Linked DNA regions of Armatimonas rosea. The protein of the gene in region 1 interacts with the protein of each later gene in a pairwise test. Links are inferred from orthologs where the notes say so. Each region holds a gene or a part of one and is shown on either strand. Other genes may lie near its edges. The genes, in order: rho and hfq.

Evidence for each region.
Region 2: the proteins of rho (region 1) and hfq interact in binary tests that used the Escherichia coli proteins (3 or more experiments, as listed by UniProt). The link is inferred for Armatimonas rosea from one-to-one orthologs.

What each region holds. Positions count from the first base shown.
Region 1 is NZ_JACHGW010000003.1:405,556-417,479, forward strand. Bases 3,819-6,676 are described here. They hold rho (transcription termination factor Rho), read left to right. Parts: upstream 3,819-4,333; coding sequence 4,334-6,019; downstream 6,020-6,676. Other genes in these bases: HNQ39_RS16915 (UDP-glucose dehydrogenase family protein), read left to right, coding at 3,819-4,030; HNQ39_RS16925 (bifunctional nuclease family protein), read left to right, coding at 6,021-6,500; HNQ39_RS16930 (PEP-CTERM sorting domain-containing protein), read right to left, coding at 6,575-6,676. Also shown: prfA (peptide chain release factor 1), read right to left, coding at 1-203; HNQ39_RS16910 (hypothetical protein), read left to right, coding at 374-2,617; more of HNQ39_RS16915, read left to right, coding at 2,732-3,818; more of HNQ39_RS16930, read right to left, coding at 6,677-8,158; HNQ39_RS16935 (MFS transporter), read left to right, coding at 8,268-9,455; HNQ39_RS16940 (choice-of-anchor R domain-containing protein), read right to left, coding at 9,408-10,130; HNQ39_RS16945 (DinB family protein), read left to right, coding at 10,272-10,790; HNQ39_RS16950 (alginate lyase family protein), read right to left, coding at 10,774-11,924. UniProt on the Escherichia coli protein: Facilitates transcription termination by a mechanism that involves Rho binding to the nascent RNA, activation of Rho's RNA-dependent ATPase activity, and release of the mRNA from the DNA template.
Region 2 is NZ_JACHGW010000004.1:527,214-539,253, forward strand. What follows is about bases 3,700-6,673. They hold hfq (RNA chaperone Hfq), read left to right. Parts: upstream 3,700-5,034; coding sequence 5,035-5,313; downstream 5,314-6,673. Other genes in these bases: HNQ39_RS21985 (phytanoyl-CoA dioxygenase family protein), read right to left, coding at 3,700-3,994; miaA (tRNA (adenosine(37)-N6)-dimethylallyltransferase MiaA), read left to right, coding at 4,109-5,038; dapF (diaminopimelate epimerase), read left to right, coding at 5,310-6,155; HNQ39_RS22005 (GNAT family N-acetyltransferase), read right to left, coding at 6,343-6,673. Outside these bases: HNQ39_RS21960 (SMP-30/gluconolactonase/LRE family protein), read right to left, coding at 1-854; HNQ39_RS21965 (putative quinol monooxygenase), read right to left, coding at 858-1,148; HNQ39_RS21970 (ankyrin repeat domain-containing protein), read right to left, coding at 1,264-2,133; HNQ39_RS21975 (hypothetical protein), read right to left, coding at 2,235-2,747; HNQ39_RS21980 (hypothetical protein), read right to left, coding at 2,744-3,091; more of HNQ39_RS21985, read right to left, coding at 3,143-3,699; more of HNQ39_RS22005, read right to left, coding at 6,674-6,999; HNQ39_RS22010 (phosphoribosylanthranilate isomerase), read right to left, coding at 7,220-7,816; HNQ39_RS22015 (VPS10 domain-containing protein), read left to right, coding at 7,865-11,098; HNQ39_RS22020 (aldo/keto reductase), read right to left, coding at 11,153-12,040. UniProt on the Escherichia coli protein: RNA chaperone that binds small regulatory RNA (sRNAs) and mRNAs to facilitate mRNA translational regulation in response to envelope stress, environmental stress and changes in metabolite concentrations.

The DNA.
Region 1 (11,924 bases):
GGGTCGCCCAGCATCTCCTCCGCATCGGCGATTCCCTGCACAACTGCTTTATAGCGGCGGAAGGTCTCGACCAGCGGGGTGAGCGCCGTGTGCTCGCGCGCCACGGGGGCGTAGCGCTTGGGGTCCGACGCTACCGTGGGGTCCATCATCTGATGGTTCAGCTCTTCGTAGCGTTTCTCAACATCAAGTAGTTTTTCAAACATGGTTTTTCCAGAATCAAAAAGACAGCAAAAAGCAGCCGCAAGACACGTGCAAGACTGCAAAAGGGGGAGACGTGAGGTGATGCAGGTGCCCCGGGGGGCTAGAGGGGGAGTGGCCAGAGGCTGGCATGAAGGAAGGTGTGCATCGTAGAATCCAACAGGATTGTACCATAATGCCACAAAAACCGATCCAAACCCTCGCCGATGCCCTTGCCTTCCTGCACTGGGACCCCCGACGCCACGGCGCGCTGCTCTGTATCGCCCCGGAGAAAACGCCGCTTCTGCTCCCAAGCCCCTCCCGGGAAATTCTGGGGGCTCTCGGTGCCTACGAGGCTTGGCTGAAGCAGCAGACGCTCCTTGCGCAGCAAAAGCTGGGCATGCCGCCGCCCGGTGGCTGGATGCCCCAGGAGCTGGTTGCGGCATTTGGGCGTGGCCTGCGCCGCTTTGGCAGTGTCACTGCGCTGGGGCCAGCGGAGCGCGTGGGCTACAGCCGCAACCCCGCCCCGCCGCGCTTCGATGCCTCGGCCAGCACGTTTCTAGAGACCGTCACCGAGGCGCAGTGGCAGCAGCTCTGTGGCGGTGGGCTTGCCGTGGCGCAGTGTACAGCCGCTCAGCGTGCGCTGGTGCTGGGGCTCCTGCCCGAGTCGACGCTGATTCGGGATGCATCGTTTCAGGGCATGATCCCGCTCGATGGCCCACGACGCTCTCAGCTCATGCTCTCCTTGGGGCTGGTGGCGATTGTGCAGGGGCCGCCTATCGGGCCCTTTGGTTTTACGCTCTTGGGAAGCGGGTTTAACTTTCCTCTCAAACCACAAGTGCCCCCCCTGGGGCAAGAGCTCTTGCAGAGGCTTCCGAACCGCGGGGGAGTGGGGCAGCTCAACCCACGGGCGCTCTCCGGGCAGGTCGCGCTGGAGGGGGAGAAGGTGACGGTCGCGCTGCTTCTGGAGCGGGCGACCCAGGCCAGTGGCGTCCTGGTACGCGCCGATGCACGGGTTGCCAAGCTCCCGGTGTGGAGCCAGGGCACGACACTGGCCACGGGCGAGCTGCTCGAGGCGCTGTGCTTCGCCCTCGCGGGAGTTTTTCGCAAGACCGACGAGGGCTTTTTGCTGGTGGAGGAGCTTGCCCCGCTTCAGGTCCGCCGCGCCCGTGTCGCTGAGTGGCATGCCAGTGCGGAAGCCGTACATCCGCGCGAGACACAGGCCTTCGCTGAGCGCTTTGATGCACTCTTGAGCGTGCCCTTTGCTACGGGAGCAGTGTTTGCCCTGACAGACTCCCAGCGCCGCCAGTACCGTGCGGCGCACCAGGAGGGTAAGGAGCTCCGGCTGGGCTACTCGGAGCTGACTGCAAGCCAACAGGTGGTGGTGGATGCGGAGCATAAAAAACTCCAGACTGCCTTTCAAGCGGCCCAGCGGCAACCCGCGGTAGCGGTCACGCTTGATAAGGTGACTGTCTCCCTGAGCCTCCAGCTCCAGGCCCGTGTCCCCGATGCACCGACGTTCTACGTGGGCGATATCGACTTGAGTGAAACGCGACGCCTCCGTGTGTCCGTCAAGGGCCGGCCCGTGCTCGTGCGTGTGGGCGACAAAGACAAAGACGAGCTGAAGGCACTCCTGCAAGCGGCGCAAGAGGCGGGCGCGGCGGCGGTCTGGCTGGAGGCGAGCCCGGAGCTGCTGGAGGTCGCGCTGGCGGAGAGGCGCTTGCCGATCTGGGCGTGCGTCCCCGTGTTGCGCAGCAACGACGGCACCCCGGCGCGCAATAGCCTGGGCGAGACCTGGCGTGCGCTCTGCCGCCGTCGGTTCCGCCGCGACGAGCTAGACTGGCTGGACCCTGGTGTCGAGAGCAACCTGGCGGTGGCACGGGCAACGATCGAGCGCTTCCGCCTGCCACAGGTCGCGGGGCTGGTCTTGACCGAGACCGTGCCACCGGGGTTCCGGGAAGAGGTCTCGGACTGCCACACGGAGGAGCTGGGCTACACGCCGGAGCGCTGTCGTGCCTTTCGCCAGAAAAACGGGGTCGAGCCCGCCGATGTGATTGTCTCCTACGGCAGGACATTCCCCAGTGAGTCCGACCGACGCCTCTTCCCGCCCGCCCACGACCTGGCGCAGACCTGGCTGGGGGAGCGCGAGGACGATGCAGATCGCTTTTTGACCCGTCTCCAGCAGGCGCTTCTGAAGGAGCAGCCCACCCTGAGTGTCTGGTGGGGGGGAAGTAGTACGTGGGTGGTGTGCTGGAAAGCAAAGCAGCCCATCCCGCTTCTCTACCCCTACTACGACCCAACCCCCGCGAAAGAGTACGAGACGCAGTGGGTGGTGGCACCGGAAAAATTTACGGAAAAGACGCCGTCAACGGCGACGGTCGATCTTCGGACGCTCTCTGTGTCGGCGCTTCTGGCTGGATTTCGACAGGGGGTATTTTAAAGTGCCTTTTATAAATTAAATAATGAATTAGATTGCCTGAAGTTGCCGATTGTGTCACGGGTTTTGGGTTGAAATGGGCTTTTAGTGGGTAGAATCCCCGCTGGAAAAGAAATTATGAATATTTGTGTTATTGGTACAGGCTATGTCGGACTTGTCACTGGGGTGATCTTTGCGGACCTGGGAAATGAGGTCATCTGTGTGGACAAGCTGGAAGCGAAAGTGGAGCAGCTCAACCGCGGTGAGATGCCAATCTACGAGCCCGGGCTTGAGGAGCTGGTACAGCGCAACGCGGAAGAGGGGCGCCTCACCTTCACCACAGACTTGGATGGCGCGGTGCGCAAGTCCGAGATTATCTACATCTGTGTGGGCACCCCGCCGCGTGAGGACGGCTCCACCGACATGAGCCAGGTCGAGGGTGCGGCGCGTGGGATCGCGGCGGCGATGGACCGCTACAAGGTGATCGTCAATAAGTCCACGGTCCCGGTGGGCACGGGCAGCTTTGTGCGCGAGGTGATCGAGACCAACCGCCGCCGCAATGTGGATTTCGACGTGGTCTCCAACCCGGAGTTCCTGCGCGAGGGCTCGGCGATTCAGGACGCGCTCAACCCGGACCGCATCGTCATTGGTGCCCCCAACCAGATTGTCGCGCTCAAGGTGCTGGAGCTCTACGCCCCGCTGGAGCGCCCGATGATCATCACCGATGTCGCCAGCGCTGAGCTGATTAAGTACGCGTCGAACGCGTTCTTGGCCGTCAAGATCAGCTTCGCCAACTCCATCGCCAATATCTGCGAGGCCGTGAACGCCGATGTGATCCAGGTGATGAAGGGGGTCGGGCAGGACCGCCGCATCGGCCCCGCCTTCCTCAACGCCGGCCTTGGCTACGGCGGAAGCTGCTTCCCTAAGGACTCGTCGAGCCTGCTCCACACCGCGCAGAGTGTCGGCTACGACTTCCCGATCCTAGAGGCGACCATCAAGACCAACGATGAGCAGCCCAAGCGCTTTATCAAGAAGATCGAGAAGGAGCTGGGCGGCTTCAAGGGCAAGAAGATCGCGCTGCTCGGGCTGGCCTTCAAGGCCAACACCGACGACATGCGCGATGCGAAGTCCCTCGATGTGATTGCGGCGGTGCTCGCGGGCGATGGCGAGATTGTCGCCTTTGACCCGATTGCGATGGAGAACTGCAAGAAGATCTTCCCGCAGATTACCTACGCCAAGAGCGCCTTCGATGCCGCGGAGGGGGCCGATGCCGCGGTGGTTGTCACCGAGTGGAACGAGTTCAAGCAGATCAACCTGGAGAAGCTCAAGGCTGCAATGAAGGGGAGCCATGTCTTCGATGGCCGCAACCTCTACGACCCCGAGAAGATGCGGCGTGCGGGCTTTGTCTACCACGGAATCGGCCGCACGAGTAAGTAGCGCTTTCGCGCTCGGAGTGACCCTCTTCCTCATTTCCGCTCCGCGGAGGAAGAGGGTTTTTTATTGGCCAGAGTGGATTCCCTTGCATTAGGGCTCTACGGAGCACAAGTACCCCTCTCAGGAGGGCCAAAGCTCTCGTTATTTGTATTTGCAACCGAAATAAAAGGCGTGATATAGTGGTTAGGAAGCAACCTCAAGGTTTGTGGTCTGCTTCAATTCAACTCTCCCCGGCGAGCCTTTTTCCCCACACTATTTTGTGTTTCGTCGTGCTCTCGCCGACCGCTTCGTTTTCGGAAAGTCCTCATGCCAAGACGTCGTTTGACAACGCCCCCCGACCCGGATGGGGTCGATACAACCTCTGCTCCTGCTAGCGTGGAGAGTGCCCCTGAGGCGACCACCACGCCCTCTACTCCGACACTACTCCCAACCCCTCCCCCTGAAATGATTGCTGCGGCAGAGTCGCTGCTGGGTGACGCCGCGCTTCCTCCTCCCGCCCCCCCCTCGCGTCGCCGCCGCCTCCTCCAGACGAGCGCTCCGCCGCCGCTGACCCAGCAAGAGGCCTTAGAGCTTGTCGCCGATCTGCCTGAGCGTGTCGCGGAGCCCCTGCCACCGCCTGCCCGCATCGAGCGCCAAGACCGCAACGACCGCAACGAGCGTCCTGATCGTGGCGACCGCCCCGAGCGCCGGGATCGTCCTGGCCATAGCATGCGCCCCGCTCGCGGCAACGCGGCGAGTCCGGGGAACTCCTACAACAACCCGCCTCGGCGTGGCAATGTGGGGCCTGCTCTGGGAGCGGGAGCCGATCTCCGTGACCTGGAAGAGGCCTCGCTCAATGGTGAGGAGCCGCTCAGCGGTGAGGGGGTCCTGGAGATCAATAGCGAGGGCTACGGCTTTTTGCGCCGCCAGAACCTCGCCGCCAGCAACGACGATATCTATGTGGCGCAGGCACAGATCAAGCGCTTTGGCCTCAAGACGGGCGACCAGGTGCTAGGGTTTGTCCGCCCTCCCAAGGACTCGGAGAAGTACTTCGGGCTCCTGCGGGTGGAGAAGATCAATGGCTTCGACCCGGATGTCGCCCGGATGCGCCCCAACTTCGATGAGCTGGTGCCGATCTTCCCGGAGTCCCGGATCGTGCTGGAGCTGGACCCCAAGACCCTCTCGATGCGCTTTATGGACCTGGTCTCCCCGATTGGCAAGGGCCAGCGCGGGCTGATTGTCGCGCCGCCCAAGGCCGGTAAGACCATCCTGCTCAAGCAGATCGCCAACTCGATTGCTATCAACCACCCGGACATTCACCTGATGGTGCTCCTGGTGGACGAGCGCCCGGAAGAGGTGACCGACATGCGGCGCTCGGTGCGAGGAGAGGTGATCGCCTCGCCCTTTGATGAGCTACCCGACAACCACATGCGTGTCGCCGATCTCTGCCTGGAGCGGGCCAAGCGCCTCGTGGAGGTGGGTAAAGATGTCGTGATCCTCCTAGACTCCATCACCCGCTTTGCCCGCGCGTCGAACCTGACCGTGAACCCGTCGGGGCGAACCCTCCAGGGCGGTCTGGACCCCGCCGCGATCTACCGTCCTAAGCGCTTCTTTGGCGCGGCTCGCAACATCGAGCACGGCGGCTCGCTCACCATTATCGCCACGGCGCTGGTGGAGACCGGCTCGCGCATGGACGATATCATCTTCGAGGAATTTAAGGGCACGGGCAATATGGAGCTGCGCCTGGACCGCTCGCTGGCGGAGCAGCGGCTCTACCCGGCGATCGACATCAAGCTCTCCGGCACCCGCCGCGACGAGCTCCTCTACCCGGCCGACGACCTGCGCAAGATCTGGCAGGTGCACCGCATCCTGGCCAACTTGGGGACCAAAGAGGCCACCGAGCTCCTGCTGGACCGCCTCGATAAGACACGCTCGAACCGCGAGTTCCTCTCCGCGATCGGGGGGACCGCACCCGCGGCGACCAATAAGTCGGAAGCAAACAAGTCGGAGTAGTATGTCTAGCCCGTTTGACGAGACCAGTGAGGACGAGAACCGGAAGCCGCGCTCGCTCGACGAGAAAGAGGTGACGGTTCTCGGGCTCTGGGAGACCCGTGAGGCGGCGCAGGCGGACGGACCGATCGAGGAGGTCGCGCTGGTGCTCCGCGATGGCCGAGGGCGCCGGCTCTCGGTGCATATCGGGCCGTTTGAGAGCATGGCGATCCACAATGCCCTCCAGAAAGTCGCGCCCGAGCGGCCCCTGACCCACGATCTGCTCCGCAATCTGATCGAGAAGCTCGGGGGAAGGCTGAGTCGTGTCGTGATCGACGATCTCTGGCAGGGAACGTACTATGCCAAGCTTCACATCGAGCGCGAGAAAGCACCCGCTCTGGAGATCGACTGTCGCCCCTCGGATGCCATTGCGCTTGCGCTACGCTTCCGCGCCCCAATCTCCGTTGCGGAGCACGTGCTCGTGGAGGCGGCGGAGTCCGAGTAGGCACCACGACGGAGATGTGCAAGAGCCCGAGGACACGTGCCTCGGGCTCTTTTTTGCGTTGGGCTCTTGCTTTTTTAGTGCTTGCGGCGGCGCAGAACCACGAGCCCCAGCACGGCGAGCGCGAGGGTGCCTGGCTCGGGAGCGCTCGTGCCACTGAGGGCTCCGACTGCATAGAGCGTGGCATTGTTGATCGCGTAGACCTTGCCATCCGCGCCAATCAGGGTCGGGGTGTAGGCCTCGCCGATGCCCGCGGTGAGCGTGATGACCTCCGTGAAGGTATTGGAGTCGAGCGACCAGCGGTAGAGCTTGCCGTCCTCGCTATTGGCCAGGACGCTGTTGCTGAAGGGATCGAAGACCGCTGTGTTGATACACCACTCGCGCACCCGGGGGAGAACGGGGTCGGGGGTCTGGCCGGCGATCGTGAGGATCTCTTTCATCACAATCGTGTTGGTGCGGGTGTCCAAGAAGGTATCGTTGGGATCGAGGATCGCCAGGCGGTTGTTGCCGACCCCGTAGTCGTTGTACTTGGTCATCAGCAGGTACGACGATGTCCCGGTGTAGGACTTAACATTCTTGGCGGGAATCACGGTCGCGGTATCGTCCCAGCCAAACGCACCCGCCGCGCCGGAGGGAGTGAGGTCGCCGTTGAACTGGAGCATCCACCCGCGCGACGAAGCAAAGGGGCGCTCTAGGACTCCGATATAGACCTTTCCATCCGGCCCCACCATGGGCGAGGCCGTGCCATCGTCGCTGATCCAGGCATCGTTGAGCGGGTTCTGGGCATCCTTGAGCCGCACCGTGGCGGTAGGGGCCAGGGTCGTGGTGTTCATCGAGACAAGATAGCCCGCCGGGAGCGTGTCGGCGTTGCGCATCACCGCATAGACCTTCGAGCCATCGTTGCTGATGGCGAGGGCTGCGTTCATGGCGATCTCGGTGGCATTGCCCCCGGTCGCCGCAGACGCCGACATCAGGCTCACCTGTCCTCCCGGGGTGACCTTTGCGATACCGCTGGAGAGCGTGGCCCCACCCTCCAGGGTGAGAAAGGCACTGACACGGTAGCCGAAGTACACATTCCCCTGAGAGTCCGAGGTCAGCGGGGTGCAGATCTTGAGCCCGGAGTCAAAGGCCGCTTTATTGGCCGCGTAGTGGGCGTCCCCGACAATCGAGATCCGTGTGGCCGCGCTGGGGGCGTTGGAGTCGAGGTTGCTCTGGTAGAGGACCGTTCCGCCGCCGCCCGCCATGTACATGCGGCCTGTCGAGGTCAGGGTGGGGGCGTAGCTGGGGACCCAGCCGTGGCCCGGAAGGGAGTAGTCCGTGGAGGAGGTCCACATCAGCGCACCATTGGCCCCGTTGCGCGCCTCGACCTTGAAGCCATCGTTTGCACCGGTCTTCACGGGGATGATCACCGTGTTGTTGTTGGTCACGAGCGGAGAGCCATAGTGGACCAGCAGGCTCGTCCCTGAGTACTGGGGGTTCAGGTCCACCGGGGTGCTCCAGACAATCTGCTGGAGCGACTGGGAGGCGACAGTCGAGAGGGCGGTGTGCTGGGCATTGCCGGCGTAGCCGCTCCACACCTGCGCGTGCGCTCCCCGCGGAAGCAGGAGCGCCCCCGTCGAGAGAGCGATGAGACACGAGAGTTTTAATCTTGATGAGATCATGCGAATAAGCTTTCTGATTCACTGCCAGAGTTACAGGGACGTTCACCAGGTGGGAAGAAAACTCCTGCCTCGGGGTTTTGAGGTATCATACGCCGGCCTCGAACACCTCATGCAAACCACACCACGCTCCCTGCTCGCCGCGCTTTGTTGCGTCGCCATGCTCCTCTACTCTGTCTATCTCGGCGCGGTGGGGGTGCTCCTGCCCTACCTCGGGAGAGCGTTCTCGCTGGGGGAGGAGGCGCAGGGAAGGCTCTTTCCGGCCAACTTTGCGGGCTTTGTGGTGGGGGTGCTCCTGTGTGGCTACCTCTCGGACCGCTGGGGGCGCAAGGCGGTTTTGCTGATCGGGCTGGCGGTCTATGCGGGCGGGCTGAGCCTCTTTGGGAGCGCGGGGAGCTATCCGCTGGCGCTGGCCGCGGCCTTGCTCGTGGGAGCGGGGAGTGGGGCGATGGAGGTGGTCGCCAATGCGCTGGCCGCCGATCTCTACCCCGAGAGGCGTGCGTTTCTGCTCAATGCGCTCCAAGTTGCCTTTGGGGTGGGAGCCGCCGTCGCCCCGACCCTCTGCCGCTACTTGCTCACCCACGGCACCGACTGGCGCTGGCTCTACTTCGGGCTGGCGGCGATCAATGGGGTGGTCTTTGTGGTCCTGAGCCTCTGTCGCCTGCCGCAGAGCGCCGCCCCCGAGGCGCTGGAGCTGGCGGCGCTACGGGCGGTCCTGCAGAAGCCGAGCTTTGCGACTCTGTGCGTGATGCAGGCGCTCTATGTGGGGGCGGAGGTGAGCTTCTTCTCCTGGCTCCCGACCTACTTTGAGAAGCAGCTCACCGGGGGCGTGGCCTGGATGGCGGGGGTGGGAACCCTGTTCTGGATCACGATGACGATCGGGCGGTTTGCGCTGGGGGGGCTCCTGGGGCGGTTTCCACTGATGCGGCTCAATGCGCTCGCGGCGGGGGGCGGGGTGGTCTTTGCCGCGCTGGCCCTGCTCTGGCACACCCCGCTCCCGGTCTTGGTCTGTGTGGCGCTGGCGGGGCTGTTCTTTGCGGGTATCTTCAGCCTGGTGCTGGCCGAGGCCGGAGAGCGCTTCCCGAGTGTGGCGGGCACGGCCTTTGGTGGTGTCGTGGCGGCGGGCGGACTGGGCGGTGCGGTGATTCCGTGGGTTGTTGGTGCCTTGGCGGCGGGCGGGCTGGGCTGGCAAGGGGCACTGGCGCTCGTGCCCCTCACACTAACGGGAACTCTGGTACTGAGCCTCGTCCTGCTACGCACGCCGCCGTCGGGCCAGTACCAGAGTCCCGCCGAGCGCTAGAAACGCAACGGAGGTGGGCTCAGGAGCGGCAGTCGTTGCGTGTGCCGCGAGCTGGATTGTCAGGCCGTTGGGGAGGATCGAGCCGGTCCAGCTGGTGCGGTTGTTCTCACTAAAGCGGTAGCCCTCCAGGATCACATCGCCCGCCCCCGCCCCGGTGGCGCTGGGAAGGACACTCCCGGTCGAGATGTCCCAGCGCACGACATTCTGAAAGTTGGTCCCCCCCGCGTTGTAGGCCTCGGAGGTCAGGACAAACCAGTAGGTCGTGCTGGGGACCAAGGTGACAATGCCGGCGGTGGTGAAGGTGAGGAGCGTCGCAGGGGGCGCACTTGCCCCGATCAGCTGGGAGCCAAAGGCACCGCCCGGGACAAGCGTGCTGGAGGGGTTGCCCGCGCTATTGGTGTAGATTCCGCCGGTGATGGTATGGGCGGCACCGTCCTCGTTCTCCGCGGCGATCTGGAGTGAGGTGAAGTCAAAGGTCCCCGAGGCACTGGTGGTGATCCCATAGGCTTTCCAGTACCGGTCGGCGAGGACTCCGGCGGAGTTTCCCAAGACAGTCCCCTGCACGTTGGCAGTGGCGGGGTTATTGGAGATCGTCACCTGCGCATGGGCAGGCAGCCAGAGCGCACTGAGGAGAAGCACGCCACAGAGTCGAAGAGAGGCAGTCAGGTTCGTCATGCCTCCAGTATGGCGCTCGCACGGGGACGGAGCTGGGGACAAATGCGGGGGTATTTAGGGGACAAGAGCCCCCGGATGGCGACCGAAAGATTTTTCTGCCGTGTCGAAGGAATTTTAAAGGAGGATGGCAAACTTATGTTTATGAAGAGTGTTGCCCACTACGCCCATCTCTACGACTACGAGCGCTCTGCCAATGCACAGATGCTTACGATGCTGGAGTCTGTCCCGGAAGCCGGCCGCACGGACCCGCGTTTCCAGCGTGCGGTGACGATCGCCGCGCACTTGGCGGCCTGCCGGGAGAACTGGCTGACCTGGATGGCGGGGGAGGACCGGCCTATCGGGCTGTGGTTTGAGCGCGATGCTACCCTGGAGTCGCTGCGCCCGCGCTTTGCCGTGCTGGAGCAGCGCTGGGCAGACTATCTCGCCGCCCTCCCCGACGATCAGCTCCAGGCGACCTTTTCCTTTACAGAGGGCGACGGTAATACCTACCGCGTGCTCCGTGAGGGGCAGCTCATCCAGCTCGATGGCCATGCCTGCTACCACCGCGGCCAGGTCGTGTTGCTGGTCGATCTACTCGGCGGGGAGACCGTGGACACGGACTATATCGACTGGATCTACCCGCGTGATCCGCGCTATGGGGTGGTTACGGCAGGGGAATAAAGAGCCGGTCGCGGAGGGTGTCCCAGGTCTTGGCCCCGAGGGCCTGGGCACGCTTCGCGTAGGCGGGCTCGTTGAAGGCCCTGCTGGCGCGCAAGAGAGGGAGCACGAGCTTGCTGCCCTCGACCTTGTGAGTGGGGTCGTTCTCATGCGGCCAGGGCTTGCTCCCCTCGGCGAAGGGGAGGAGGTACTCCAGCGCGCCCCGGAGGCTCCGGCCATCGGCGGTCTTGTAGCTCCAGAGGTCCACCCCCACTTGCTGGGCGTAGTCGGCGAGGGCGCACATGGCGGTGAGGTTGAAGGTGCTGTAGCCCCAGCTATCGGCACGCTCCAGCTCACGGGGCATCGTCCCATCGGGCTGAATCTGCTCGGCAATGCGCTTGGTCTTGAACTCCTCCGCGATCTTACGGGCATCGTCGGGCTTGCCCAAGTAGAGCGCCAGCGCCGTGGCCTGCACATCCCACCAGCAGCCGTGGTTGTTGCCCGCCTTCTTCTCCGCTACCCCGATCTTGCTGGTGGTCAGCCAGGTGTAGTAATCCGCAAGCCAGGCACGCATGGCTTTTTGGTCATCGGCGCTCCACTCAGGCGACTTGTCGAGGAGCTCTAAGCACAGCAGCAGCGTCGTCAGGTCGCGCCACTCGATCACGCCCTCCTTGCGCCCCAGCACCCCGCCGGGGATCGCCTGCCCGTTGTCGAGGTGGGGGAGCATGCGGGTCTTGGGATCGAGAAACCAGGTCCTCAGGAGTAGCGCGGCGTGCTTCAGATAGCCGGGGTTGCTCTTGAAAGAGTCGGCGAGGATCAGGGTGCAGGCCGCACGCTTGATCGCGCCAGCGTTGTTCTCATCGCCCATGGCCACCTGCGCCGCGTTGCGCTTGCCGTCTTTGCGGATAAACGGGAGGCCGTCGGGCTTTTCTGGGTTGGGCCAGAAGTAGGGGGCGTAGCTAACATACGCATGGGGATCGACTCCCACGAGCCCCTGCTTCTTATCCAGCACCGAGAGTGGCTTCTGCTCCAAAGCCTTCGTGGCATCGTCGAGCAGGCGCTGGAGCACGGGCTGGAGCGCACTGGTCGGGCTGGCGAGGCTGGCCTTGGCGGTGTAGAGCTCGGCGAGGGTCGCCTGAGCACGGACAGGGGAGCCGA
Region 2 (12,040 bases), on another replicon or contig:
GCCCAGAGATTGCCCTCCGTGTCGCAGCGGATGCCATCGGCGTTCCCTGTGACCTTCTTGCCATTCACCTCCATGGTCATCTTGGCGAACTCTTTTGCCTTGCCCAGCTTGGTTCCATTCTGCACGTCGAAGACCCAGATGCAGTGGGGATCGCCTGTGTCAGCGATGTAGAGCTTCTTGTAGTCCGGCGAGAAGCAGAGTCCATTGGGCTTGGTAGGTGCATCGGTGACTTTCTCCACCTTGAGGGTGTTGGGATCGATCCGGTAGACCGCCTCTTTGAGCTCCAGAGGCCCCTTCATCCCCTCGTAGTAGCCCATGGAGCCGTAGCCGGGATCGGTGAACCAGATGCCGCCATCGGGGTGCACGGCACCGTCGTTGGGGGCGTTGAAGGGCTTTCCGTTGAACTTGTCCGCCAGGACCGTGATGCTCCCGTTGTGCTCGTAGCGGGCCACGCGGCGGGTGAGGTGCTCAAAGGAGATGAGCCGTCCCTCGCGGTCCAACGTGTTGCCGTTGGAGTTGTTGGAGTCGCGGATCACCGATGTGTGGCCGTCGTCCCAGAGCCAGCGGCGGTGGAGCGAGTTGGGAATGTCCGACCAGAGGACGTAGCGCCCGACACTGTTCCACACGACACCCTCCGCCCACATCGAGCCCGTGTGCAGGCGCTGAATCGGGGTGTTGCCGATCATGAGGGGCTCGTAGCGCTTGTCCAGCGCGATGATATCGGGATCGGGGTAGCGGATGGGTGCCGCGCCGGGGCTGTAGCGGTCGAAGGCGCTCCCCTTCTCCTGTTGCTGCGCCAAGGCAGCCGAGGCGGTGAGCGCCACCGCGCCCGTGAGTAGACTTCGTCGGTTCATAACTTACTTATCCTCCAGATCATAGCGTGCAAAGATGGGCTGGCCGACCACGGCCTGCGGCACCACTTGGCGAAACGCGTCCATGTGCGGGGTCTTCATGTGGGCATCCAGCGCCGCGCCATCGGTCCAGCGCTCGTAGACAAAGAACGTATTGGGGTCGTCGATGTCCTGATAAAACCGGTAGTGCAGGCAGCCCGGCTCTTTGCGGGTCTCGACTCCCATCACGTGCATGGCTTCCAGAGCCGCATCGCGCTTGTCGGGGTGCACGGTCGAGGTTACTTCAATGATCACCATGCCGCCCATTTTACCTGGGATTTTCGTGTTTGGGGACGGGTGGCATCACGATTTCGGGGGGATCGAGACGGGCGCATAAATGGGCCGGCTGTTGCGGCAAGCCCCATGAATGGGCCTACTTTTTCAGTAAAGATTCGATACAACGTGGGCAGTTTGCCATATGGGCATAGTCCAGTGCGCTCAGCTTTCGCCAGTCTCTAAGGCGCGTGCTAGCTTTATTTTGGAGGAGGAAAGAGACAACCTCACAATTATTGTCAGCCGCTGCGATTATCAGAGCAGTCTGCCCCACATCGTTCCGTGCATTGAGGCGAACATGCGGCAGGATCGCTTGAACAAATGAGAGCGGGCAGGCACCGGCAGCCAAGTGCAGCAAAGTGTTTTTCGTCTGCGGATGGATAAAGTCCAGAGCAGCTCCAGATTCAACAAGATACTCAAAGAGTCTCTCTAAACGCAGCTCGCAACAATAGAGTAGCAGCGTTCCGCCATGCTGCTCTAGGTAGCCCGATGCTGCTTCGGACTGGAGAAATTCAATCGCTTGTTCTTGCTCGCCAACGTAGGCAAATGCAAGGGCATCCAAAAGCTCAGGGGAGTTCTCCACCAGAAACAAGAGAGCCTCACGGTTTCCATTAGAAGCACAGATGGACCACGCCGTTCGCCCCTGTTCGTCCGTGATGTCTAGCCGTGCCCCATGCTTAAGAAGCTTTTTGGCACTTTCGAATTTGCTACGTGAGAGAGCAGTCATGAGCGGCGTGTAGTCATTTAAAGGATTAAGCTCAACCCCGCGCTCTAAAAGAAAATCAACTACCGCATCCCGCTCAAAGTTAATAGCCACATTCAGCGGACAGACTCCAAGTTCCGTCCGGCCATAAACCGCTTCAGGATGCTCCGCAACAATAGCAAAAAAAGCGCCAATATCTCCGCTACGGAGGTGATCGATCAAACTCTTGACTGCTATTGAGATATGATTGTGGTCTTTTTCTATCATAATATATCTCACCTGCCCTGTTCGGAGGGAAGGGTCTAGTTATGGGTTATGATCAACAAATTACTACATAAGAAGAATCCTATGATCAAATCTCCAAAAAACTATCCATTGTATAATTCATATATACGGTCTCTTTCCTTACACATAACGGATATATTATGAGGAATATTATCCATCACATCAATCTGACGACACAATGAATTAAATCTATCTAAATATAATTTTATCTTCTCTTCATTCCTTATATCAGAGGAATATCGACATGCAATTTCAATGCAACTACGCATCTCTAAGAACAACACTTCGTTTGTCTTCTTCTGCACCTTATCTAAAAATCGGATTGACTGCATATGCATCATCACACATAAATTCCCGTCTCCTTGTATAAAGCCAATCATCCCTTCATAACAGTGGGCTGCTCCCATCACCATAAAAATCTCATCATAAATACCATCCTCAGGGATTTTCTGGTCTACAAAACCACAAGAGATTTCAAACACTATTTTTCGTATTTCCGATATATATTCTCTGGCTTTTTTATAATCATTTTTCCGGAAATGGGATTGTACTTTATTAAAGTGATCAAGCAATAATTGATTATTAGTATTCTTCATAACTTAAAAATACTCTCAGTAACTATAAAGTCCGGATCAATCCTAGTGCTTCTCACAGGCGCTCTACCGTTCTCTTGGAAATCTACAATATCGACTTCTTCTTTGGAATAACCATCATTGATTACCATTCGGGTTTTCTTTTGATCTATGGCACAGAATATATAGTGGGCCGAGGAAACTCCGCCAGCGATTTCAGGTGGACGGATAGTCACGAAATATCCTGACAATCCCCCTAACCAATCCAGCGCACTCTCGAAACGACATTCGACCTTCCGTGTCTCCGGCACCTTACCATCGTACAAATAATCGAGGGCGATTTTCAAGTACTCATCCCGAGATTCCATTCGATAGCTCTCCAGCGGGCTTCAGCCTGCTTGCCGCAACAGCGGGCTCATTTATGCGCCCGCTTCCCCCGGCCGTGCCGCGTTCTTCCAGTTCCCTGCCCGGTCCTCGCCGGCCACGACAATTCCCTTGTCATCCCAGCCGAGATGGGCTTTTACCTCGGCGGCGCAGTAGCGCAGGGTGAGGCCGCAGCGGCGGCGGTCGGAGTTGTTGGGTTCGGAGCCGTGGAGGAGCAGGTCGGAGTGGAGGGAGGCTTCGCCGGCTTTGAGAGTGTCGTCTACGGGGGCGTCGCCGAATTGCTCGGCGTTTTCGATTTTTAGGTTCAGGACATTGTCCTCGGCGGCGCTGGAGGGCAGGTGCATCACGGGGCCGTGGACGTGCGAGCCGGGGATAAAGCGCATGTTGGCGTTCTCCGGGTCGGCGTCGTCGATGGCGAGCCAGACGGTGACGGTTTTACTCGGGGTCAGCGGCCAGAACACGGCGTCTTGGTGCCAGTCCACTCTCTTGCCATCGTGGGGCATTTTGCAGAAAAAGTGTGCGCCCCAGCCGATCACATCGGGGCCGAGGATATCGCAGACCGCCGCGACGATCTTGGGGTGCTTGAGGATATCGTAGACAAAGCCGTACTTGCGGTGCGCAGTGGCGATGGAGTAGCTGCTCCCCCCCGAGGCCAGGGTCTGGGCTAAGACATCGTCGAAGCGGGCACGGAGCGCGGAGATCTCGTCGTCGGTGAAGATCGGCACGGGCCGGAGGTAGCCGTGCTGGTTGTAGTGCGCCAGCTGCGCGAGGGAGAGTGCCTTGGGCTCTTGGGTGATGGCGGGGTGGAAGCGCAGGTCGCGCTCGATCTGGGTGAGGTCGTCGGGGTCGGGGACGTAGGCAAGGGCCTGCGGCTTTGCGGATTCCATGGCGCTATTGTACATCCCCTCGCCCCCCCTGCCCCCGTCCAACGGGGGGGATATGCGGAATCGGATTCCATTTTGTCCCCCTGCCGGGCGGGGGTTAGGGGGTAAACTGCCTGGGTGGAAAAATTGATTGCACTGGTTGGCCCCACGGGAGTGGGAAAGACAGCGGTGGGGATCGCGCTGGCGGAGCGTCTCAATGGGGAGCTGATTAGCGCGGATGCGGTCGCGGTCTACAAGCGGCTGGATATCGGCTCGGCCAAGCCCACCAAAGAGGAGCAGGCGCGGGTACGTTTTCACTTAATTGATGTAGTGGAGCCCGACCAAGACTTCACGGTGGCGGACTTCGAGCGCCTCGCGGAGGAGGCAATCGCCGACATTCGCTCCCGTGGCAAGCTCCCGATCCTGCTCGGGGGCACCGGGCTCTATGTCCGTGCAGTCACCGCCGAGCTCTCCATTCCCGCCGTCCCACCGCAGCCCGCGTTTCGCGAGGCGCGCTGGGCCGAGGTGGAGGCGCACGGTGCGCCCTGGCTCCATGCCCAGCTCGCGACAGTCGATCCGCCCTCGGCCGCCAAGATCCAGCCCGGCGATGGCAAGCGCATCATTCGCGCCCTGGAGGTATTTGAGGTCACCGGCCAGCCCATGAGCAGCTTCCACACGCCAGAAGGGATTCGGGGGGTGCTCCGGCCCGGTGTCCAGCTCATTGGGCTGGACCGGGCGCGCGAGGAGCTCTACCAGCGGATCGACCAGCGGGTGGACCAGATGATGGCAGCTGGCTTTCTCCAAGAGGTACAAAACCTGCTAGGATCGGGAATTACACACGATGTCAAGAGCCTGGGAAGCCTCGGTTACCGACATCTGGTACAATTCCAGTGCGAAGGGGTTCCCCTAGAGGACGCAATCGCACTGATCAAGCGCGATACCAGGCGTTATGCCAAGCGGCAGCTCTCCTGGTTCCGCAACGATCCCGCCGTACATTGGTTAATAATACATGAAGGCGAATCGGCACAGGACATAGCCGAACGCTTGGAAATAGGGATATCCGTATGAATAAAACACAGGCACTTCAGGATCTCTTCCTGAACCAGGTCCGTAAGGAGAATATTGCCGTCACGATCTATCTGATGAACTCTGTGCAGCTCCGTGGCCATGTTCGTGGCTTCGATGCCTTTACCATCCTGCTAGAGTCCCCCGGTCGACCGACACAGCTGGTCTACAAGAGCTCCGTGACGAGCATCGTTCCTATGCGCCCTGTCCGCCTGCACCCAGAAGGCACTCCTAACACCGAGGGAGAGCCCAGCTCTGTTGAGGAGACCGCCGAGTGACGGTTGCTTTTGTCAAGATGCACGGGATTGGCAATGACTTTCCCGTGTTTGATCACACACAGCCGGGCGCACCGACCATTGAGCAGATTCAAGCCGCTGCCGTGACTCTGTGCGACCGACGCTTTGGAATCGGGGGGGACGGGACGATCTCGATCCTCCCCTCCGAGACAGCCGATTTCGCCATGCGGATGTTCAACCCCGATGGCTCCGAGGCGGAGATGTGCGGCAACGGCATCCGCTGCTTCGCCAAGTATGTCTACGACTTTGGCCTCACCACCAAGACCGAGCTCTCGGTCGAGACCCTGGCGGGGATCATGGTGCTGGTGCTGACGGTAGAAGACGGCAAGGTGACCCAGGTCCGCGTGGACATGGGCGAGCCGCGCCTAGAGCGTGCCCAGCTCCCCATGGAAGGGCCGTCGGGAACCGTGCTCCACGAGCCCCTCAAGATCGGCGGCGAGCTGCTTTATATCACGGGTGTCTCGATGGGCAACCCGCATATTGTCTTCTTCCCCGAGCAGGCCACCGACGAGCTGATCCACCGGATCGGGCCGCAGCTGGAGAACCACCCGTCGTTCCCCAAGCGCACCAATGTCCACGCCGCCCAAGTGGTGGGCCGCGATGAGCTGGTGATGAAGATCTGGGAGCGCGGCGCAGGCCCAACCCTCGCCTGTGGCACCGGCGCGTGCGCGGTCGGGGTGGCAGCGCACCTCAACGGTCTCACGGGCCGCGATATTCTCATCCACCTCCCCGGCGGCGACCTGAGGATTCAGTGGGGCATCGACAACCATGTCTACATGACCGGCTCCGCGACCCTGGTCTACCATGGGACCATCGAGCTTTAATCGCCCGCGTTTGGATCGCTCCGTTGAGATCGCCCCCATGAACGGGGGCGTCTTGCTATCGTCGCAAGCTCCGACACGAAGGCCTCCGGCCATATTCGGCATGGGCGAAGCCCTTTGTGTCCGAGGCACGAGGACAGTAAGACGCCCCGGTTTATCGGGGCGAGACGCCTCGCTCTAACCGGGGCGATCACAGCGTAGCGTTCAGCGCGCTCAGCGAGATACTCTCCCCCGAGTAGAGCACGCGCTCGAAGTGGGACTTTTTCTCAGGCCACTCCCCATCCAGCATCGCAAACCAGAGCGTGTCGCGGCTGGCTCCTTTGCTGATCATGTGCTGACGAAAGCACCCCTCGTAGGTAAAGCCAAGGCGGCGGGCTGCGGCGGCGCTGGGCTCGTTGCGGGAGTCGCACTTCCACTCCACGCGGCGGTACTCACAGGCCTCGAAGAGATGCCGGAGCAGCAGATAGATCGCCTCGGTGTTGGTGGCAGTGCGCTGCGCCTTGGGGGTGTACCAGATGCTCCCCAGCTCCGCGACCCCATCGCGTGGCTCGATCCGCATCACCGAGAGCATCCCCAGCGCCGCGCTATCGTCGATGCGCCGCACCGTGTAGGGCTGCCAGTCATCGCGGCCTTGCAGCCCCTCCAAGTAGCCCCGAAACTCCGCCTCGCTGGCAAAAGGCCCACGGGTCATGTAGCGCCAGAGCGCCTCCGGGCTGTCGGTGTGCCCGGCGACAAAGAGCTCCAGGCTATCGCGGGTGGGATCGGTCGGCACGAGGCGGATAGACTTGCCCACGTGCTCGACATACGGCGGGAGGCTCCACGAAGTGTCAAAGGGTGCAGTTCGCATGGGCTATTATCCCGCCGATTGGAAATCGGCGTCAACAGTAGCCTGCGGCTGCAAAGCCCGTGCCGGGCTACCGAAGCTGTCCCCCTTCGCTTGCCGGAGGGGGTCGGCGGTAGTGCCGCCGGGGGGAGGCTAGCCCGCACCCAGAGGGTACCCGGGCTTCGCGGCGGCCCCGTAGGGGCATTTGAAGGCGCTTCGCGCCCGCCACTGCAGCCGCCAAATTCTATTCGGCGGCCTGGCGTGCGGCGGCGATAAAGTCGCGGAGCTTGTGGGGGTCTTTCTTTCCGGGGCTCGCCTCCACCCCCGACGAAACATCGAGGGCGTAGGGCCGCACGCGGCGCACGGCCTCGGCGACATTGTCGGGAGTCAGGCCGCCAGCCAGAATCAACCGACGATGGGGCTGGAGGCCTTTTGCGGCCACTGCCAGGGACCAATCAAAGGTCGCACCGACACCGCCCAAGGCTTGCTCGTGGTACGTGTCTAGGAGAATCGCGGTATTTGGCTCCCGGTACTCGGCCAGCGCGGGCAGGCTCAGCGCATCCTTGATACGGAATACCCGAATCCCCTTCCCCGATGTCGGGGCAGGACCTTCGTAGAACTGGATGGCATCACACTCGGCACTGCCCACCTCTTCCACCCGGCGCACGACCGCAACGACCGTCACAAACGGGCCAGCCTCCCGGTAGATCTCATGGGCATCCGCCTCGGGGATATAGCGTGGTGAGGACTCCACTCGGATAAACCCTAGGGCATCCGCACCCGCCTCAACCGCCAGCCGGGCGTCTTCGGGGTTGGTTATTCCACAAATTTTGATGCGCATGTTAAGATTTTACCCCCGTTCTCGGGCAGTTACAGGTAAAATCGCCGCATGAAACGCCATTTTCTCCCTTTAACAATTCTTAGCTTGAGCCTGCTGACCACCCCCCTCCTCGCCCAGGAGACCAAGGTCGATCCTGTCCTCCAGGAGCTCGGCTGGCGCAATATCGGCCCGGCGATCATGGGCGGGCGTATCGATGACCTGGCGGTGGTGGAGTCCGATCCCAAGACCTACTATGTCGCCACGGCAGCGGGCGGGATCTTCAAGACCACCAACCATGGCACGACCTTTGAGAGTATCTTCGATGGCTACGAGACCAGCAGTATCGGAGATATCGCCATCGCCCCCAGCGACCCGAATGTTGTCTATGTCGGGACCGGCGAGGCAAACAACCGCCAGAGCTCGTCGTGGGGCTACGGCATGTACAAGTCCGACGATGCCGGCAAGACCTGGAAGCACCTGGGGCTGGAGAAGACACAGCACATCGGACGAGTCGTGGTGCATCCCAAAGACCCCAAGGTGCTCTATGTCGCCGCGCTGGGCAAGCTCTGGGGCCCCAACCCGGAGCGCGGGCTCTACAAGTCGGTCGATGGTGGGGAGACCTGGACCAAGTCGCTCTACATCAACGATGATACGGGGATAACCGATGTGGCGATGGACCCGAGCGATCCCAACACGCTCTACGCGGCGGCCTACACCCGGCGGCGCACGGCCTTTGGGTTTGCGGGCGGTAGCGCCGATGGCGGGCTCTACAAGACCGCCGATGCCGGCAAGACCTGGAAGAAGCTCTCGGGCGGTCTGCCCAGCGGCGAGGTCGGGCGCATCGGGATCGCGATCTATCCTAAGAACCCCAAGATTGTCTACGTGACCTGGGAGAACGACAACAAGGGGGGGACACAGTCGGCGCAGGGCAATGGCTATATCTGGCGCACCGACGACGGCGGGGAGAGCTGGGAGCGCCGTGCCCAGACCAACCCACGCCCCATGTACTTCTCGCAGATTCGGGTCGATCCCAACGACGACGAAACAGTCTACGTGACAGGGGTCAGCACCTATGTCTCGGTCGATGGGGCCAAGACGTTCTCGTCGCCGTTCTCCCGTGTCCACGCTGATGGGCACGCGCTCTGGATCGACCCCAAGGACTCGGACCACCTGCTCCTGGGCTGCGACGGTGGCATCCAGGTGAGCTGGGACCAGGGTAAGACCTGGGACTACCTCAACCACATCGTCATCAGCCAGTTCTACGAGGTCCACTACGACATGCGCTTCCCCTACCATGTCTACGGCGGCCTCCAGGACAACGGCACCTGGGAGGCCCCGAGCCGCACGCTCGATGCCCGCGGGGTGACCAACGACGAGTGGCTCAATGTCGGGGGCGGCGATGGCTTCTACGCCCAGGCCGATCCGCTCGACTGGCGCGTGATCTACACCGAGAGCCAAGGCGGTGCTGTTGCGCGCTTCAACCAGGCCACCGGCGAGCGTAAGAGCATCCGTCCCCGCGCCGAGACTCCCGGCGAGAGCCTCCAGTTCGACTGGAACAGCCCGATCTTGATCTCGTCGCACAACCCCAAGAAGCTCTTCTTTGGGGGCAACAAGCTCTTTATCTCCCTCGACCGCGGCGACACCTGGCGCCGCACCGACGACCTCACGGGGAAGCCGGACCGCACGAAGCTCCCGATCCTGGGCAAGCCGGTCGATCCTGCCAAGACCCTCTCGGCAAACGATGGGCAGGACACCTACGGCTCGATCGAGACCATCAGTGAGTCCCCTGTGAAGGAGGGCGTGATCTGGGTGGGCACCGACGATGGCGTGCTGCAGGTCTCCCAGGACGATGGCAAGACCTGGACAAAGTGCACGGTTCCGGGAGTCCCGGCGGGCACCTATGTCAGCCGCGTGCATGCCAGCCCCCACGCCGCGGGACGCTGCTACGTGAGCTTCGACGGCCACCGCAGCGATGACTTCAAGCCCTATATCTTTGTCACCGAGGACTTTGGCGCGACCTGGAAGAAGCTCTCCGGCTCCCTCCCCGACGGCTCCACGGTCAGCGTGACCCGCGACCACCCACGCACGCCGAACCTGCTCTTCACCGGCACCGAGCGCGGCGCCTATGTCTCGTTCAACCGCGGCGCGACCTGGGAGCGCTTCGACAAGCCCTTCCCGGCGTCGATTCCGGTCGATGACATCCAGGTCCACCCCCGTGAGAACGACCTGATCTTCGCCACCCACGCCCGCGGGATCTGGATTCTCGACGATATTGGGGCGCTGGAGGCAAAGGCAGCGGGGCTGGCTCCGGTAACGCTCGCGCCGGTCAAGCCCGCCGTGCCCTACCGCATCGCAAGCCGCAAGGCGATCACGGGGCACAAGATCTATGTCGCCCCCAACCCGACAACCGGCAATCCGTTCCGGTTCTACCTCGATGAGAAGGTCAAGGGCGCGGCGACCCTGACGATCAAGGACACTAAGGGAAAAGTAGTCCGCACGCTCACCCAAGCGGAGCCGTCGGCAGGCTGGAACCTCATCCGGTGGGACATCCGAGAGAACCCTGCGGTCGCCCCGACGGCCACGGCCAACCAAGGCGGCGGTGGGTTTGGCGGTGGCTTCGGGGGCGGGGTGCAGGCCCCGCGCCTGCTCCCTGGGAGCTACACCGCAACCCTGACCGTCGCCGGCCAGTCCTCGACCCAGCCACTGGCGGTCTACGACGATCCCCGGTCGCACCTGACCGACAAGGAGCGCAAGGAGGTCCATGACATCCTCGCGGCGCTCCGGGACACCTACGGCGAGCTCGATGCCGCACGCACGCTCCTCACGGAGAAGCGCACGGCGCTTGAGAAAGAGCCTGCCAGCCCGAAGCGCGATGCCAAGCTCAAGGAACTCACCGAGCTCCTCGCCCAGATCGCCCCTACGGCAGGCGGAGGACGCCCCGGTGGCGGGGGGCAAGGCGGCGGTGGCGGACGTGGAGGTCAGGGCGGCGGCAATCCCAACGCACCGGCCAACCGCCGAACCCCAGGCGCACTCCGTGGCAACGATCCCCAAGGGGGCAACCGCCCGACAACGGCAACGCCTCCCCCGGCAACCGGCGGTGCGACCGGGAGCGGCGAGTCTGGAGCAGAGGGGCAGCCCACACCGCGGCCCGCTCCCAGCAACTCCCTGACAACACGGCTTGGCAGGGCATCACAGAATATCGATGCCCTGATCGAGCCGCTCAGCCCCGGCAACAAGAAAGAAGCTGAGGCCGCGATCCAGGCCGCCAAGAAGGCGATCAGCGCCGCCAAGAAGCTAAAGTAGCCACAAAAAAAGCCCCGGACGCGCGGTGCGTGTCCGGGGCTTTTTCGGTTTGACCTACCAGGCGTAGCCTTCCGGCGACGGCTTGTGGCCGGGGAAGATCTCATCAAGCTTGGTCAGGGTCTCTGCGGAGAGGGAGATCTCCAGCGCACGCAGGCTGCCATCGAGCTGGGCTTGGGTGCGTGGCCCGATAATCGGGGCGGTGACCACTTTCTGGTGCAGGAGCCAGGCAATCGCAACATCGGCGGGGAACTCTCCCAGCTCCGCACAGAGCGCCTCCCACTTCTCCATCTTCGCACGCCCAGCATCGTCGAGCTTGATCCCCGCACGGCGCGAGCCTTCGTCGATGTCCCCCAAGACACCCCCCAGCAGGCCACCCGCCAGTGGCGACCAAGGAATGACTCCAAGGCCGTAGTCCTCACAGGCGGGCAGGAGATCGCGCTCCACGGTGCGGGCGTTGAGGTTGTAGAGGCTCTGCTCGCTCACCAGCCCGAGAAAATTGCGGCGCTTGGCGGCCTCGTTGGCCTTGGCGATGTGCCAGCCGGCAAAGTTCGACGAGCCGATATAGAGCACCTTTCCCTGCTGTACCAGGAGCTCCATCGCCTGCCAGATCTCCTCCCAGGGAGCATCGCGCCAGACATGGTGCATCTGGTAGACATCGATGTAGTCGGTCTGGAGGCGGCGCAGGCTGTCCTCACAGGCCTTGCGGATGTGGAGCGCCGAGAGGCGGCTGGTGTTGGGCCACTCGCCCATGTCGCCGTAGACCTTGGTCGCCAGCACGACCTTCTCGCGCCGTCCCCCGCCCTGCGCGAAGTACCGCCCGATGATCTGCTCGGTGATGCCCTCGCCTTTTTTGCCGCCGTAGACATTGGCGGTGTCCCAGAAGTTCACGCCCAGCTCCAGCGCGCGGTCCATGATCGCGTAGGAGTCCGGCTCGGTGGTGCG